2 regions of the Priestia veravalensis genome follow, and region 1 is predicted to be linked to the other one. Evidence: riboswitches for the same ligand, from Rfam matches in the RefSeq annotation. Region 1 holds a riboswitch; the other holds the start of a gene.

Region 1 (9,390 bases):
TAAAAAATGAGAAAGGTTTTACTTTAATTGAGATGCTCATTGTTATGTTAGTTATTACAGTGCTATTGCTTATTATGGTGCCAAATGTATTAAAGCATAACGCTGTTATTAACAATAAAGGATGCTCGGCTTTAGTGAAAACAGTGGAAGCACAAGTGCAGGTGTATGAGCTTGAAAACGGAACAAAGCCTACTTTAAACGAGCTTGAAAGCGGAGGATACTTAAAAGAAGGAACGGTGTGTCCAAATGGTTCGAAAATTACAATAGGTACGGATGGACGCGTATCAGCGAGTGATGGAAACTCGTAAAATGAATCAAAAAGGCTTTACGCTAATCGAGTCCTTAATCGTGTTAGCCATTGTGCAAGTTATGGTGTTAATCATCGTCATCAATTTAAAACCTCTTATGGCCCACTATCAGTTAACCTCATTTTTACGACAACTTCAAGCAGATACCTTTTATACGCAACAAATAGCCATCACTACTCAGCGTCCGGCAAGGCTTACATTTGAGCCAGCCAACTCCCGATATTTGTTGCTTAAGATTGGAGCTGAAAGGCCCATTATGCAAAGAGGTTATCATTCGAATATTCGCGTTGTGTTTAGCAGTGGTACAAGTTCGATTCAATACAATGAGCAAGGAAATATTTCGCAGGCAAAAAGCTTGTTTATTTCAAGTAACAAAGAAACATATAAGGTCACGTTCCAAATTGGAAGAGGACGCTTTTATGTTACGAAAATATAATAATCAAACAGGCTTCACATTACTGGAAATGCTAGTAGCATTCAGTGCGCTGATTATGCTCACCGCTGTGATTGTTCCTTTATATATTCAAGCAATACAAGCTGAAAAAGATAAGAAGCGAATGTATGTAGGAGATGCGCTTTTGTATGAAAAAGTCATGACGGATGCTGATCAAAAGCACTTACTCTCTGAAAAGAGGATGTATAACGGGGTTGAATACCTCCTTGTATTCAAAGAAGAACCGGTTCCAAAGTGGTGTGTTTCTTGGAAAAGAACTAATCAGAAAATCATAGAAAGATGTGAATCTACGTTAAAATGAGGAACCAAAAAGGTTTTACATTAGTAGAAATGTTGCTTAGTTTAACGATTTTCTTTGTAATAGTATCCTTTATTCCGCCTGTCTTGTCATTGGCTAACCAAAAATATGCCCCTGATGACCTAGCAACAGAAATGGAATGGGAAATCTTTATTCAGCAGTTAACAAAGGAGTATCGAAGAGCGCATCATGTTAGCGTTAACGAAAGAATTTTATCATTACGAATAGATGGAGAGCCTTTAGTTACGTATGAACCTTTTAACGATAAGGTTCGGCGTAGGGTTGACCAGAGTGGTCATGAAGTTGTCTTGCAGTTTGTGAAGTTAATTGAGTACAAATACGAAAGTAATCTGCTTCATGTTAAGGTGGTATATAAACACGGTGAAATTCATGAAACAACGATTAAAACATTTATGGATGTTGAATAAAGATAGGAAAGCGTACCAAGCGGGTTTTGCGCTTCCCTTTGTACTAGCCTTTAGTGCGCTATTTTTATTTTTACTATCCCACCAGTTGGTGTATTTTGTAACGAAAAGTACGTTTTATGCCGAAGTAAATCAGCGCTATGAATTAGACTATTTACTGCAAAAAGGAGTCCGAGATTTACAAGCAGACGTTCAAACAAATAATTTTTCACAAGAAAGCAATGGGGTACTAACTTATGATTCAGGAACCGTTAAGTACCAAATACTAAGGCAGACAGAGGATAGTGTGACTATTCAAGTTCGCTGCGCTACAAAAGAAGAAAGACAGCTTATTCATACAATTACTTTTCAGCGAGAAAGCGGTAAGGTAATTGCCTGGGTTTAGAGATAGAGCAAAAGACCTTGAGTTTATGAAGAAATCAAGGTCTTTTGTTGTTAATCATCAAATTCAACATCTTTATCATTAATATTTGACTTTTACATGATGATGTTCTACATTACGCTTTGAATGGTTAGTGAAAGGAGGCCCAATCACAACCGTTTCATCAGTGGGTTCCAATGCTTGTTTAATTTGGCTTTCGTTGACATTATAAGCTTTTTGAAACACTTCAGGAGGTGTTAAGCGAAGGATGTCTGAACCTTCTGCTGATTCAAACTGGTCGTTATTAAAGAAAAGGTGAAGGTGAGCTTCTTCTGTTAATGGTTCAATCCAGTGCCACCAACCCATTGGGATAAATGCTACATTTCCTTTTTTAATACGATACGTATGCAGGGTGCTCGTATCGGGATCTATAATTGATACCTCGACTTCTCCAGAAATCACCACATCTAACTCCCAAGCATTTGGGTGCCAATGGGGTTCTCTCATATAGCCTTTAGTTAAATATAAGTCTACAAAAGCTCAACCGATCATGGCAGGGAGCTGTGTAGATGTTACTTGATACGCAATGTTGTTGGTGTTTCGTTTAAATAATACGCTGTTTTGGTAGTTAAACGATAAGTTTGGTGTACCAGACGTCTTCTTAATATTCGAATTATCAGGAACAAATCCAGAATGACTCATAGTTGTTTCAACCTCTTTCTTACAAAAGAATATAACGTATCATATTATTAGTCAGGAAAGAATGTGTTACATCATCACAAAGTTTTCTTGCTTTTGATTAATAGCTTTTCAGCGAGGATATACTAGTTCGTAGGAGATGATGATGTGAAAACAAACGACTACGTGAAGTACGTAACGCAGCAGCTTGTTCAATATATGGATCAACCGAAAGAAATTCGTAAAACCAAACGAATTGAAAAGAAAAAGACACGAGATCCGTTTTTTAATAGGTGGTTTGGAATGATTCCTCTTTCATTTCAAATCTGGTATCGAAATACGAAAAAAGGTAAAAAGTAGCCTGCGCTCTTTTTACCTTTTTTATTTATAGAATGTTTTATACGAAATGACGTGAAAGGTGATGATTAACAGTTTGTTCAGACAAGTAAAACAATCCGCCGTTTACAATTTTCGTTAAAATAACAGGCTCATATAAATCTTGTAAAGCCTGTTTTTCTGTCGTATAGCTTTCGGGTAGCTCTTCCATATTCTCATAGAAATGATCTAAAAGTGCAAGGTCTTCATACCATCTTTCTTGCGCTTTTTTTGCCCAATCCATCGGCTGCTTTGAAATGTGATCTTCCACATAAGCTGATAATCTTGAAATTCCGCTTTTGGGGCGAATAATTGGCGATAGCGTAAAGCAATAATCAGGAATCTTTGACGTGAAGTTTTGTTTGGACATCATCAGCTGAAAGTTATCAAGAATCGCTCCCGTAATTAAATTTAACCCAAGCGATAGTAATTCATCTTTTTTTCGGTCACACTTATACGAAACCTTCATATTTAAAGCAAGCCAAGGCTGAAGTGAACGCTGCGATTGTGAGTGAGAATGCATTTTTTCATATAAGTGAACGAATCCTCCAAACTTTTGGGCTGACCCAAAAATTTGATGTAAACGCGGTGAGCCAAAGTGAATTTTTTCGCCTTGTACAGATGAATCATCATAAGTTGGATCGGTGATAAACGTAAGTGAAGCAGGATTAGGTTTCCCGCCTGTTTTTTCAATATAATGCCAATAAAAAGGTCGGTTCATAAGCTCTTTATCCATTTCAATAGTAAGCTGAACCTTCAAATAAGATGGGTCGTCTTCTGTCAAGTCACAGTTATGTGCCGTGAAATATTTTTTGAGAAATTGATGAATTTCAGTTTGCTGCATGCTGTTCACCTTCTTCATCTTCGTGATATTCAATAATGGATGTAAGATTGTTCATCTTAATTTTCATTTCTCCTTCACTTCGTGAATGAAGAAGAATATCTTGAATGTGATCTTCAATGTTATCAATTTCTAGTTTGGTTAAAATTTCATCGAGCTCACCAACAACACGCTCAAATAAATTTATTTTTTCATAAAGTAGCTTTAAAATATGTTCTTCGACTGTATTCTCAATTGCTAGATTATAAATGTGCACATCATGCTGTTGACCCAGTCTATGAACGCGTCCAATTCGTTGCTCTAATCTCATTGGGTTCCAAGGTAGGTCGTAGTTAATGATATGGTGACAGAATTGAAGGTTAATTCCTTCACCTCCAGCTTCCGTTGCGATAAAAACTTGAGCATGGCTTTCAAAAAGCTGTTTCATCCAGTCTTTTTTTCCACGCTTAAATCCACCCCTAAACGGAACAGATGTAATACCGTGTTGTTTTAAATACCACTGTAAATAAAGCTGAGTTGCTCGATATTCCGTAAAAATGATGACTTTATCATTAATCTGTTGAATTAATTCAATTACCTTTTCTGCTTTCGCATTTTGAGGAACGGTTTGTACTTTTTCAAGGAGTGGTTTAAGCATCTGAGTAGCTTTTTCACTGTTTTCGTCCTCTTGGCGTTCAAGCATGCTTTTTAAGGTCATAAATACTGCTTCGCGACTGCTACAAGCTTCGCGCTGCAATGTTAAAATTGCAAAGGAACTGCTGGGTAAATTTGAATGTTGCTTAAATGAAGTGATTTGATCATACAACTCTCGTTCTTCAGATGAAAACTCAACAGGAACGGTTTGAACAATTCGTTTTGTCCATTCAATACCTGTGTCTTGCCTGCGGTTTCGAATCATCACTTTGTTAACGAGTTCCTTTAAATACTCATCATTTTGAACAGAACGTTTCTTAGCAGAAAATAAATCAGCAAAATAATCTTTGTTTCCTAGGTGGCCTGGTTTTAATAACGAAACTAAGTTGAAAATCTCTTCTACTCGATTTTGAATTGGTGTCGCTGTTAATAATAAGCAGAACTTTTTCTTTAAGCTTTGAACAAACTCATAGTTTTTTGTTTTATTATTTTTTAGTTTATGAGCTTCATCGATGATGATAAGGTCATAATCTTGTTCTAATACAATTTCGCGATGAGGGGAGCGCTTGGCTGTATCAATGGATGATACTACTACGTCGCATTGCTCCCACACGTATGTTTTCTTTTGTGGAACAGCAGGAATAAAAAATTTATGGTTAAGTTCCATTGCCCATTGGGATACAAGTGATGCTGGTACAAGAATAAGGGCTTTTTTCACAAGACCACGAATCATATATTCTTTTAAAATGAGTCCTGCTTCAATTGTCTTTCCAAGCCCCACTTCGTCAGCTAAAATCGCTTTTCCATTCATTTCTTCTACCACTTTTTTAGCTACTTCTAACTGGTGTGGATGCGGGGTTAGGTCTGTTAAATGGCGAGGTGCTTGCAGACCTTCAAATTCAGTAATTAACGTTTGCTCCTCGATTTCATATGCTAATTTATACATTTCCCAATCAGACCAAGAGCCGTCTTGCTCAAGTTTATTTAAAAAAGTAGATTCCCATGCTTCATCTTTCTTCATACTGATGTTCATCGTTAGTTTTGCTCCTTTCTGAAAGTTTTTATTGAACTGCTGAACAGAATCATGTAGGATAAAAATATATTTTAGAAAATTTAAAATAGAAAATAGATTGTCACTAAATGAACTATTTTGTTATTGATGTGTGTAAGTAATAGTTTCTTAGTAGTATGCCCAAAATTACAAACTTTATAGAGGCGAATGATGACAAGGGGAGAGACTGCTTTAAAGTGGCGCCGAAGGAGCAAACAACATGTGAATCTCTCAGGCAAAAAGACTCTTGTTGGACGCAACTCTGGAGAGCGTCTATTTCGAATAGACCACCCACGAGGCAAACCTATTTAACGGGTAAACTTTCAGGTGAAAAGGACAGAGACTTCCTGCTATACAGCAGGGAGTTCTCTGTCCTTTTTTATGTGTAAAAAAGATACGATGATTCCCCGAAACCAAAGCAAATGGCCTTATATGAGGAGGATGTTAAATGACTGAGCTAAACAAAACACCACTTTACGATGTCTATCAACAGTACGGTGGAAAGATTATTGATTTTGGAGGTTGGGCTCTTCCAGTTCAATTCTCATCTATTAAAGAAGAACATCATGCGGTTCGTACAAAAGCTGGCCTGTTCGATGTTTCTCACATGGGAGAGTTTGATGTAAAAGGGACAACTAGCTTGGCATTTTTACAAAAAGTTATGACGAATGATGTTTCAGTATTACGTCCAGGTAAAGCACTATATACCGCGATGTGCTATGAAGATGGGGGCACAGTGGATGATCTCCTTGTTTATCAAAAAGGAGAAGATGACTACCTGCTTGTTGTAAACGCAGCAAATATTGAAAAAGACTTCGAATGGCTACAGCAGCATAAGCCAGAGGGTATTGAGCTTGTAAATCGTTCAAGTGAGTTTGCTTTACTAGCTTTGCAAGGTCCAGCTGCACAAGGTGTTTTACAGAAATTAACAGATGAATCATTATCTGACTTGAAACCATTTACATTTAAAGATGATGTAGAAGTAGCAGGTGTGAGAGCGCTTGTTTCACGTACAGGTTATACAGGCGAGGATGGTTTTGAACTGTACTGTTCTGCATCAGATGTAGTAACGCTTTGGACTGAGCTTTTAAAAAATGAAGAGGTAGTTCCGTGTGGATTAGGAGCACGAGACACGCTTCGTTTTGAAGCAACTTTAGCTTTATATGGTCAAGAGCTTTCAAAAGATATTACGCCAATTGAAGCACGTATCGGATTTGCAGTGAAAACGGATAAAGAAGATTTTATCGGCAAAGAGGTATTAAAGCGTCAGCGTGAAGAAGGACCAAACCGCAAGCTTGTTGGGCTTGAAATGATTGATAAAGGAATTCCACGACATGGATATGAAGTGTTTAGTGAGGAAGAAGAGATTGGCTTTGTTACAACAGGCACACAATCGCCAACTTTAAATAAAAACATTGGTCTTGCACTTATCGATGCTAAACATGCTGAGCTAGGTACAGAAGTGTATGTGCAAGTGCGAAAAAGACGTTTAAAAGCAAAAGTCGTGAAGACACCTTTTTATAAGCGTTCAAAATAATGTTGGGTAATTAAAGAGAGGGGACAAAAGAATGGTACATCGTTATTTACCAATGACATCAGAAGATCAGCAGCAAATGTTAAAGGCAATTGGCGTGTCTTCAGTGGATGAGTTGTTTTCAGATATCCCAGAAAGCGTTCGTTTCCAAGGGGAATACAATATAAAAAAAGCGGCATCAGAATCTGAGCTAGTAAAAGAGTTAACAAACTTAGCTACTAAAAATAAGAACGTAAAGGAATACGCTTCATTTTTAGGAGCAGGTGTTTATGATCACTATATGCCAATTATTGTTGATCACGTTATTTCGCGTTCAGAGTTTTACACAGCTTATACACCATATCAGCCTGAAATTTCGCAAGGAGAGCTGCAGGCTATCTTTGAATTTCAAACGATGATTTGTGAGCTAACAGGAATGGATGTTGCCAATTCATCCATGTACGATGGTGGTACAGCACTTGCTGAGGCAGCCATGTTAAGTGCAGGTCAAACGAGAAAGAAAAAAGTGTTAGTTTCAGAAACAGTTCACCCTGAATCACGAGCTGTGTTAGAAACGTACGCAGCAGGTCAGTACATTGAAGTAGTAGAAGTACCAAGCAAAGACGGCGTAACGGATCTGACGGTGCTGAAGGAGCGCATGGATGATGATGTAGCGGCTGTCATCGTTCAGTATCCAAACTTCTTTGGTCAAGTAGAACCTTTAAGAGAAATTGAAGCCATTGCTCATCAAGGAAAAGGAATGTTTGTTGTATCAAGCAATCCACTATCTCTTGGATTGTTAACTCCTCCGGGTCAGTTTGGTGCTGATATTGTTGTAGGAGATGCACAACCTTTTGGTATTCCAACACAGTTCGGTGGTCCTCACTGCGGCTACTTTGCTACAACGACAAAGTTAATGCGTAAAATTCCGGGACGCTTAGTTGGTCAAACGATTGATGAAAATGGTAAGCGCGGCTTTGTCTTAACGCTTCAAGCACGTGAGCAACATATTCGCCGTGATAAAGCAACTTCAAACATTTGTTCAAATCAAGCGTTAAATGCACTTGCAGCTTCAGTAGCGATGACTGCCTTAGGAAAGCAAGGGGTAAAGGAAATGGCTACGCAAAATTTATCAAAAACGCATTATGCATATAACGCATTAAAAGCAAGCGAAGTAGATGTTGTTTTTAATGGGGCATTTTTCAATGAGTTGGTTGTAAAACTACCTCAACCCAGTAAGGAAGTAAATCAAAAGTTATTAGCGAAGCATATCATTGGTGGCTATGATTTAGGCCGAGACTATCATGAGCTTAAGGATCACATGCTACTTGCTTTTACTGAACTCCGTACAAAAGAAGAAATCGACCAACTTGTGAAGGAATTGGGGGATCTTTATGCATAATCAACATCAATCGCTTATTTTTGAAATGAGTAAAGAAGGACGCGTTGGCTATTCATTACCAGAACTAGACGTGCCGGAAGTAACCAGTACAGAAGTGTTGCCAGCAGAATATGTACGTACCGAAGCACCAGAACTTCCAGAAGTGTCTGAGCTAGACATTATGCGTCACTATACTGCTCTTTCAAAACGTAACCATGGAGTAGACTCTGGCTTTTATCCGCTTGGTTCTTGTACAATGAAATATAATCCAAAAATTAATGAATATACAGCCCGTATTCCAGGCTTCGCTAATATTCATCCACTTCAGGATGAAGAAACGGTTCAAGGTGCTCTTGAGCTCATGTATGATTTGCAGGAGCACTTAACAGAGATTACAGGCATGGATGAAGTTACGCTTCAGCCAGCAGCAGGTGCTCATGGTGAGTGGACGGGGTTAATGATGATTCGTGCCTATCATGAAGCAAACGGTGATACGAAGCGTACGAAAGTAATCGTTCCTGATTCAGCTCATGGTACAAATCCAGCCTCGGCAACAGTAGCTGGATTTGAAACAGTTACTGTAAAATCTAATGAGCATGGTTTGGTAGACTTAGATGATCTTCGTAAAGTAGTAAACGAAGAAACAGCAGCTCTTATGTTAACAAACCCAAATACGTTAGGTCTTTTTGAAGAAGATATTTTGGAAATGGCAGAAATCGTTCATGCAGCTGGTGGTAAGCTTTATTATGACGGAGCGAACTTAAATGCTGTATTAAGTAAAGCACGACCAGGCGATATGGGCTTTGACGTTGTACATTTAAACCTTCATAAAACATTCACAGGTCCACACGGTGGTGGTGGTCCAGGTTCTGGTCCAGTTGGTGTAAAAGCAGATTTAATTCCATTTTTACCAAAACCGGTACTAGTCAAAACGGAAAGCGGCTTTACTTTCGACTACAATCGCCCACAGTCCATTGGCCGAGTTAAACCGTTTTACGGCAACTTTGGTATTAACGTACGTGCTTATACGTACATCCGCTCTATGGGTCCAGATGGTTTAAAAGCGGTAACG
Region 2 (9,390 bases), on a different contig from region 1:
CTTGTTGAAAATTTGTTTTGGTATGTCCTACTCTCTTTTTGTATACAAATTAGAAAAAATATGAAAAAATATGAAAAAATACATATTATTGAAACTTTTTGGGCAGCTCAAGCGTATAAGAAGAAAGAATACATGAATTGAGAGGAAATACATATGGAAATTACACATTTACAGGGGAAGCTACCTTCCGAAGCAAAAAGCGCAATGAGAATTCAAGCGCTATTGCCACATATATTGTGGTTAGCAGGAACGATTGGTTATTATGTTCTTGTCTATTTTTTTAATTGGTGGATCTGGATTTTTTGGGTTTCTGGAGCTCTGCTAATCGTTAGCTTTATTGTTTATGTTGTCATCGCTCCGAGCATTTACATGAAAGTGTATTCGTATCAACTAACAGAGACGCATATCGAAGTACAAAAAGGTTTGTTTATCTGGAATCATACAAAAGTGCCGATTGTGAAGGTTCAACATGTGGAAACATCAACGGGGCCAATTTTGCGTAAATACGGTCTGGCTTCAATTAATGTTGTAACAGCTGCAGGATTTCTTGAATTTCCGGCACTACAATCAGAAGACGCAAATAATTTACGCGAAACAATCGCAAAGATGGCAGAGGTGAAGGACGAATATGAATAAAAAGCTGCACCCACTTGCCGTTATTGTTCAAGCTGCAAAGTACATAAAAGACAATATTTTACCATTTGCATTTTTAATCATTCTTCAGCGAGATAAAGTACTGACATACTGGTGGGTTGGTTTAATTATTATAGGTATCAGCTTGTTTTTTGCATTTGTTAAATGGCAAACATTTCGCTACGAAGTTACAGAAAAAGAAATTCGAATTAAAAAAGGAGTCTTTAAAAAAGAAAATAGTTTTATCCAACGAACGCGTATTCAATCGATTCAAATTGATCAGCCTTTTCTGTTTCGCCTAGTTAAACTGGCACGGCTTCGTATTGAAACAGCAGGTGGAACAGGAATGGGTGCAGAAGTCGATTTACCAGGTGTTTTAATGAAAGACGCCCATGAGTTAAAAACAATGCTGCAAGCAGGGGAGTCTTTTTCAGTAGAAGAGAGTCCTGAAAGAAAACAAATCATTAAAACATTAAAGGTGCCCACCAGTCGCTTAGTGATTGCTGCTGCGCTATCGGCGAACTTTGGCTATATCTTTGCTGGACTGGGTGTACTATACGAATACGTGGATGACTTAATCAACCCGTGGATTCAAGATGCTTATGAACAGATTGTTACGCAGTCTATATTAGCTATTATCATATTAGTATTTTTTATTTTATGCATAGCATATATACTTTCTATTATCTTGTACGTAATCCGCTTTGGTAATTTTATGGTGGAGCGCTATGAAAAGCACCTTCAAGTTCAATACGGGCTATTAAACAAAAGCTCGCTTACGATTCCTTTTGAAAAAATTAAGGCGGTTACAGTTGAAGAAGGTTTGCTTCAGCGTTTATTTGGTTGGGGAGCCATTTCGTTAAAAGTCGTAACTTCTGATTTAGAGCAAAAAGTGTATTTACACCCATTTTTAAAACAAAAGGAAATAACGGAGGTTTTTTCAGAGTATCTTCCTACTTATCGTTATCTTGAGTTTAAGCCAAACGTAGTGCGCAATTATGTATGGTATAAGCTATCATATGTCTTCATTACAGCTTGCATTGCAGCAGTAGCAATCAGCTTTTGGAAAGTTCAGCTTGTGTGGGGAGTGGTTGTCATTTTGTTAGCTACTTCGTTGTTAACATGGTTTGGATATCACCAAGGAGGCGTAGCGATGACCCATGAATTTTTAAGTATTCGATCGCAGTTTATTACTCGAAAAACAACGGTTATGCAGCGCAGAAAGATTCAGGATGTAAAGGTGAAAGCAAGCAGCAGGTTTTGGGAAAAAGGATGTCGTCATCTTATTGTATCAACAATGGGTCTTGGTTCTTCCTACGGAGTTGGCTATTTACCGGAGCGCATATGGAAGCCGATCTTTGATAAAGCTACACATTGGGATGTAAAGAAAGAGTGAGTTATGATTAACAGAACCTGTCCACTGTGTGGAAAAAAGAATGGATGTCAGCATGTTTTAAAAGAAGAAGAGTTTACTTGCTGGTGCGCAGAAGAAGAGTTTCCAGATGCGTTAAAAGCAAAATCTAGTCATTCTTGCATTTGCAAATCTTGTCTGCAAGCGTATAAAGAGAGTCAGCGTGAAGAGTAATGATTACGCTGACTCTTTTTACTTAATTAATCAATGCTTGTAGGGGAGCAGGAATTCGTCCACCGCGATTTACTAATCGCTCAGAGCTATAAGGGTTAACACCCATGACTGGAGCTCGTCCTAGAAGACCACCGAATTCTACCATTTCACCTTCACTTTTACCGGGAACAGGGATAACGCGTACTGCGGTTGTTTTTTTGTTAATCATTCCAATTGCCGCTTCATCAGCAATCATTCCTGAAAGCGTAGCAGGACTAACATCTCCTGTTAAAGCAATCATATCTAAACCAACAGAACATACGCAGGTCATCGCTTCAAGTTTTGATAGATTTAGAGAACCGTCGGTAATACCTTTAATCATCCCGTTATCTTCACTGACCGGAATAAAAGCCCCACTTAGACCACCAACGTAAGAGCTAGCCATTGCGCCTCCTTTTTTCACAGCATCGTTCATAAGTGCTAACGCAGCAATTGTACCATGAGTACCCACACGTTCTAACCCAATTTCTTCTAAAATTTCAGCAACGCTGTCGTTAATAGCATTAGTAGGAGCCAGTGATAAATCCATGATGCCAAAGGGAACGTTTAGTCGTTCAGCCACTACGCGTCCAATTAACTCACCAGCGCGCGTAATTTTAAATACCGTCTTTTTAATTACTTCAGATACCTCACCTAAATCAGCATTAGGATGACGTTTTAGTGCATTTAAAACAACACCAGGGCCACTAACACCTACGTTTAAGACCACTTCACCTTCACCTGAGCCGTGAAAAGCCCCGGCCATAAATGGATTATCTTCAACAGGGTTACAGAACACAACCAGCTTGGCGCAAGCAATGCCATCACGATCTTTTGTACGGTTAGCCGCTTCTTTAATAATAACGCCGAGCTGTTTTACAGCATCCATATTAATACCGGTACGAGTGGTGGCTACTGAGATTGAAGAACAAACGCGTTCTGTTACGCTAAGAGCTTCAGGTAACGCGTCTAGCAACGTTTGATCACTCTTTGAAATTCCTTTATGAATAAGAGCTGAGAAGCCTCCGATAAAATCGACACCAACCTGTTGTGCAGCACGGTCTAATGTTTTAGCGAGCGTGATTGTTTGTTCAACCGTTGCATGACCTAAAATCTCTGCGATAGGAGTAATTGAAATACGTTTATTTACAATTGGAATTCCATATTCTTTTTCAACCTGTTCAGCAGTTTCTTTTAATTCACCTGCATATGAAACAATTTTGTTGTAGACATTTTGATTCATTGTTTCAAAGTTAGAATCAGCACAGTCTCTTAAACTGATACCCATTGTTACTGTACGGATATCGAGGTTCTCCATTTGAACCATTCGGATGGTTTCCATCATTTCTGTTAAAGCAATACTCATATTTATTCCTCCTTTTATACGCGATGCATAGCTTGAAACGTTTCTTCAAGCTGCACGTGAATTTTTAAACCAAGCTCTTCGCTAACGTTATTTAAAGAATGTTGTAGCGAGTTTAGTTCAATAGCTGATACATCGACAATCATCATCATCGTAAAGAAATCTTGTAATATTGTCTGACTAATATCGAGGATGTTAACACCTTGATTTGATAAGACAGTTGTGACGCTTGAAATAATCCCTACTTGATCTTGTCCAATTACGCTAACCACAGCGCGCTTTTGTTGCATAATAATCACCTCAAAAATAATATAGAAAATAAAAAAAGAGATTGGAAGAATCCAATCTCGAATAGGTCATCGAATAACATACGTATGTATCGTTACTCTTCTGTCCTTTTGCCTGAGATTGTGAATCCTTCGGCGCCGCCTAAGCGGTCTCTCCAGAAGCTGCTCCTGTTGTAGTGTTATCCACAACAATCATTGCTTGGGGAATATTCAATTTAACATTGGCTCAAAAACCAATAGAAAAATCATATCAACAAAAGAAAAGATAGTCAATGTTTTTTGAACATTTCTATTGTTTCATCATGTTTACTTAGAATGGGAGAGTGTTTTGTGCTATATCACACTTAAAAATAGAGCAATGGAAGCAAAAGGTGAGAGGAGAGGTAGGAGCTAAGGCTTTTCATCAATAGTTCAGCAAAGGGAAAAGGGTACAATTGTTATAAATAGAAAAAAAGGAAAGCGCCTATCAGTCGCTTTCCTGTGATAATTTTTATTACTCGTCTTCTCCAGAAGGGCGAGTTGTTTGGGAGGCAAGCGTGTCCCAAAAGCTTGTATCTGCATTTTCTATTGAGCCATCTGAAATAGCTCTTACAGTTGAGTCTAAAGTAGTGATTGTTTGTTTAATGTGCCATTAGTTAAAAAAGGCATGAGCTTAAAATACTGTATTTTGAGAATATTTAAAGTAGAATGTAAACAAATTATTGTAACTGTACAAATAAGTGAAAGTTAAGACGAGGAGAAAGAGGGAGAGGGCGGATATCGCAGTGGATGGTTAGTTACTGATTATCATGAGATGTGTAATAAAAAATTAGGTATTATAAGAATACTATGCTATACTAAGTTTACCATTTTCTTTACCAGTTACTATCTGTGTTTTGATGTTCCCTATTCATTCGTGAGTAGGGTTTTTATTATGTCCAAATTTCAATGTAAATTAAAAACAGACTCTACAAGTAGAGTCTGTACATAGATGTCCGTATTAATTACGCTTTTTGAACGTTAGTAGCTTGAGGTCCACGTTGACCTTGCTCTACTTCAAAAGTTACAGCTTGACCTTCATCTAAAGATTTGAAACCTTCGCTTTGGATTGCTGAGAAATGTACGAATACATCGTCTCCGTTTTCGCGCTCGATGAATCCAAAACCTTTTTCTGCGTTAAACCATTTTACTTTACCTTGTTCCATTGTTGTTGCCTCCTCGTGTGCTTTGCACACATTGTGTTACTATTCTTGCTCAAATCTTCAGACGAAAGTTGTTAACTTGTCAATCCTTACCGAACAAAAATAATTCTTCTTAAGAATAACAGAAACAGTTCAGTATTGCAAGTAAAGTAAAAAATAGATGCGTCCGTTTATTATTTTTGGCTCATTCTTCCCAGCGCTTACTGCTGATTTTCTCAATAATCCCGTGCAAATCCCCAGGCTTATGAAACTCAATTGGAGACGCGCCTTTTTCAAACAAAATCGATTCTGCTTCAATTAACGCCACATAGCGTCCGTTCACTTTCGCTAAGTGAATATTTTCCCCGAAATCCGCTAACAGTCCTTTAATCTCCGTTTCGCCAAGCTTCATTTTAAGCTCGGCATCAGGCGTATGCTCGACGATATGAGCAGCAGCTTCCATAACTTGATGGGTATCCAAACGTTCTTGAAGCTCACGCTTTTCACTTGTTGCCCACAGTTCCATGTCTGATTCAAACTGTTCGAGTTCTACGCTTTCTGCTTCAAACGTTTCGCTGACGTGTTCACGCACCATATCCATCACTTGTGTTTTCATAATCTCGGGCATCGGCTCGTTGTAGTCAATGAATTTCAAGAAGTCTTCAAAGTAACGAGCGTGAGACGCTTGGTGGATGACAAGTTCGCTTTCTTCGACCATGCCTTCTTCAGGCATGTATGGGTATTGAATAGACTTCATGTTCTTGGTTGTAATGGCCATTTCGACATGGCGAATGAGCGTTGATTCATCGGTGATTGAGGCAACTTTGGGCTCAAAATCACATTTTAAAATAAATACAAACGCCTGATCGAAATATTTGCGCGGTACAGCGGATATAACTAAAAAAGCACCGCCTCGTACAGCTGCGGTATCTAAATATGCGTGAATAAACTGTTCGCTATTTTCCTCAAATTCCTCCTTTGCCGTTGCAAAGCGCGTGCGATGAAATAAATTATAGTTAGGATTAGAATCTAATGCGTGCCCAGGTTCCGTGACAAAGTAACCAAGCTTTGTAGGAACTTGTTCAGCTTTTGGATGGCGTTCAACCTTACGTTTAACAATTTTTTTAAACTCACCGTCTAAGAAGTCTTTAATTGAGCTTTCTTCGTATTCTTCTGTATTCAGCGTTTGAAAATGCTTGTAGCGTTTGTCTGCTTGCTCGTCTTTACCATCTACTTGGATGACGTAAAAAGATAAGAAATTAATTTTAAAGTCCATAGATTCACCTTGTTTCATTAAGAGTTCATCATTTCAGTATAGTAGAAAAAAGAAAAAAGCGTCAATGATAAATAAAATATCGAAAGGGTTGAAAAATCTAAACTTTCTAAAATTTACAAAAAATAGTATAATAGATAACGAGAGTCTAGTAAAACAAAGGAGGGAATTGTATGACTGTAGAATTACATACGAATGAAGCACCTACTCGGCTGAGGAGTCGACTTTCAAAAGTAGGTCCGGGATTGATTACGGCTGCAACGGGTGTAGGAGCAGGGGATTTAGTAGCCGCATTGGTAGCGGGGGCGACGCTTGGGATGACGTTCGCATGGGCTATTGTAGTAGGGGCCATTTTAAAGTACTACTTAAATGAAGGCGTAGGAAGATGGCAATTGTCAACTGGACAAACTATTTTAGAAGGCTGGAATTCAATGGGGAAATGGGCTACCAGCTATTTTGGAGTGTATTCAGTCCTTTGGGGGTTTGTATTTGGAGCTGCTGTTTCATCATCATGTGCCTTAGCCATGCATGCGTTATTTCCTCAGCTCCCGCTTTGGGCTTGGGCTATTATTCATGCACTTATTGGTTTTTTATTAGTTTGGAATGGGAGATATGCATTGGTTGAAAAGCTAATGACTGTTTTTGTTGGCATCATGTTTGTTACGGTTGTAGGCACTGCCATATTACTATCTCCAAATTTAACAGCACTTGCTGGAGGCATGGTACCAAAAGTACCTGAAGGATCGCTGATGAACGCTCTAGCTTTAATTGGAGGAGTAGGTGGTTCTATTACAATGGCTTCTTACGGATATTGGATTCGTGAAAAAGGCTGGAACCATCGTTCGTGGATTTCAATTATGCGCCTTGATTCAGCTGTTGCTTATATTGTAACCGCTATCTTTACGCTGTCTCTTCTCGTAGTAGGAGCGGAGTTTTTATTTGGGACAGGCATAACGTTGAGTGGTGAACAAGGTCTTATTCAGTTATCGAGTATGCTAGGCGAGCGCTTTAATGAACCGATGCGCTGGCTGTTTTTAATCGGTTTTTGGGCAGCTTCCTTTACGTCATTGTTAGGGGTATGGAACGGTGTACCATATCTATTTGCTGATTTTGTTCGCATTATGAAAAAAGAGGCGAAAAATCCAGGGGTCGTCGTGGAGAAAACCAAACCATACCGTGCGTATTTAATCTGGTTAACATTTCCTTCCATGCTTTTATTGTTTATTGGAAAGCCTGTTGGCCTTATTATGGCATACGGGGCGCTAGGAGCGTTATTTATGCCATTTTTAGCTCTGTCGCTACTTTGGCTTTTAAATTCAAAGCGAGTAGAAAAACAGTATCGTAATCCGTTATGGAATAACATCATGCTAGCTGTCTGTATTTTATTGTTTATTGTCTTAATGGTAAACGAACTACTTAATATTTTTTAAGCATATATAAAATAGAACAGTATAAATGAAGAGTTTCTTCATTTATACTGTTCTAACATAGCGAAAAAGGATTTAACAAACTCATAAAAAATTTGATCAGAAGGTGCTAAATTTCGGTTTCTTGGAATAATCATTCCGACTGTTCGTTTTACTTCAGGTGTGTGAATAGGAATCTTTGTTGTAAACCTGGGCGTTGTTTCAGAAACGGTGCTTTCAGGTAAAAGTGTAATTCCCATACCTGCAGAGACTAGCCCTTTAATTGCGTCTAAATCTTCACCTTCAGATGAAATATTTGGCATAAACCCAGCTTGCTTACAAGCATCTACGGCAATCTTACGAAGCACAAATCCATTTGGGAATAAAACGAAATCTTCGTTACGTAAATCGCGGAGGCGTAAATTTTCCTGTGTTGCTAAAGGATGACTTGAAGGAACAAGTGCCAGTATCTTTTCTGTAAATAAAATGTGCCCTTCAATATCTTCATCGTCTACTGGTACAGGGCCTAAAAACGCAATATTAATATCCCGCTTCTTAACGGATTCAATTAGAAATTTATAAGACCCTTGTCTTAAATGAAAAGCGACGTTTGGGTGATTCTCTTTAAACGCAGATATAATCGTAGGCAATAGATGACTTGATAGACTGGTAGGAAATCCAATTTTAATCGTTCCTCGCTCAGGATCTAAATATTCATCCACTTGTTCCTTTGCGTAATCAATTGCTTTCATGGCCGTTTCTGTATGTTCTAGAAACAGCTTTCCAATCGACGTTAACTTTACATTTCTTCCTTCTCTTTGAAATAACTCCACGCCCAGTTCATCTTCTAAGTTGGCAATTTGTCGACTGATAGCAGACTGCGCAACATGTAAATGTTCAGCTGCTTCAGATACGTGCTCACGTCTGGCAACTTCCATAAAATAGCGTAATTGTCTAAGTTCCATCGGCTTACTCCTTTTCTATATATCAAAATGAGATTGGTTTCATCTAAATTATATATTGTTTATATTAATTTGAAAACTTAAAATATAAACAAGTGGTCTTAATAAATAGATAAAGAAAACGAACGGGGGAGAAAAATATGACATACAATCAAATGCCGAAAGCTCAAGGTCTCTACCGTCCTGAGTTTGAGCACGATGCATGCGGAATCGGATTATATGCACACTTAAAAGGAGTGGCATCGCACGACATCGTAAAAAAAGGACTAAATATGCTTTGTCAACTCGATCATCGCGGTGGTCAAGGAAGTGATCCGCTAACGGGTGATGGAGCGGGACTAATGGTTCAAATTCCACATGACTTTTTCACAAAAGCATGTACTGATTTTTCATTACCTCAAAAAGGTCGCTACGGTGTAGGTATGATCTTTTTCTCAAATAATGAGCAAGAACAAAAAGAAATTGAAGGGTATATCAATGCTTTAATTGAACAAGAAGGACAAACGCTTGTAGGCTGGAGAACTGTACCAACAAATGTCGGAAAAATCGGAAAAGTAGCAAAGGAAAGCTGTCCGCACGTGCGCCAAGTATTTATTGGTGCAGATGAAAGTATTACAGATGATTTAGCGTTTGAACGCAAACTATATATTATTCGTAAACAAGCTGAATATTGGGCAGCAGAGCGTAAAAATCGCGTTTACTT

Evidence for each region. Region 1 has a riboswitch for glycine ahead of gcvT (glycine cleavage system aminomethyltransferase GcvT). Riboswitches for the same ligand answer to the same signal wherever they lie in the genome.
Region 2: another riboswitch for glycine. It lies ahead of AS180_RS12845 (ACT domain-containing protein); the one in region 1 lies ahead of gcvT (glycine cleavage system aminomethyltransferase GcvT).

Annotation. Positions count from the first base shown of each region.
Region 1 covers NZ_KQ758639.1:7,856-17,245, forward strand. The annotation lists gene comGC (competence type IV pilus major pilin ComGC) at 1-308, shown strand, start outside; gene comGD (competence type IV pilus minor pilin ComGD) at 274-744, shown strand; gene AS180_RS07600 (type II secretion system protein) at 728-1,063, shown strand; gene comGF (competence type IV pilus minor pilin ComGF) at 1,060-1,488, shown strand; gene comGG (competence type IV pilus minor pilin ComGG) at 1,451-1,870, shown strand; partial or broken gene AS180_RS07615 (cupin domain-containing protein) at 1,949-2,548, opposite strand; gene AS180_RS07620 (YqzE family protein) at 2,693-2,884, shown strand; gene AS180_RS07625 (YqhG family protein) at 2,922-3,743, opposite strand; gene AS180_RS07630 (DEAD/DEAH box helicase) at 3,730-5,406, opposite strand; glycine riboswitch at 5,593-5,681, shown strand; glycine riboswitch at 5,685-5,766, shown strand; gene gcvT (glycine cleavage system aminomethyltransferase GcvT) at 5,873-6,961, shown strand; gene gcvPA (aminomethyl-transferring glycine dehydrogenase subunit GcvPA) at 6,993-8,339, shown strand; gene gcvPB (aminomethyl-transferring glycine dehydrogenase subunit GcvPB) at 8,332-9,390, shown strand, end outside.
Region 2 covers NZ_KQ758657.1:22,888-32,277, forward strand. The annotation lists gene AS180_RS12825 (PH domain-containing protein) at 154-636, shown strand; gene AS180_RS12830 (PH domain-containing protein) at 629-2,029, shown strand; gene AS180_RS12835 (cysteine-rich CWC family protein) at 2,033-2,218, shown strand; gene AS180_RS12840 (PFL family protein) at 2,241-3,602, opposite strand; gene AS180_RS12845 (ACT domain-containing protein) at 3,617-3,889, opposite strand; glycine riboswitch at 3,980-4,055, opposite strand; partial or broken gene AS180_RS23570 (carboxypeptidase) at 4,380-4,511, opposite strand; gene AS180_RS12850 (cold-shock protein) at 4,870-5,070, opposite strand; gene AS180_RS12855 (DUF3900 domain-containing protein) at 5,252-6,322, opposite strand; gene AS180_RS12860 (Nramp family divalent metal transporter) at 6,493-7,749, shown strand; gene AS180_RS12865 (LysR family transcriptional regulator) at 7,788-8,690, opposite strand; gene gltB (glutamate synthase large subunit) at 8,828-9,390, shown strand, end outside.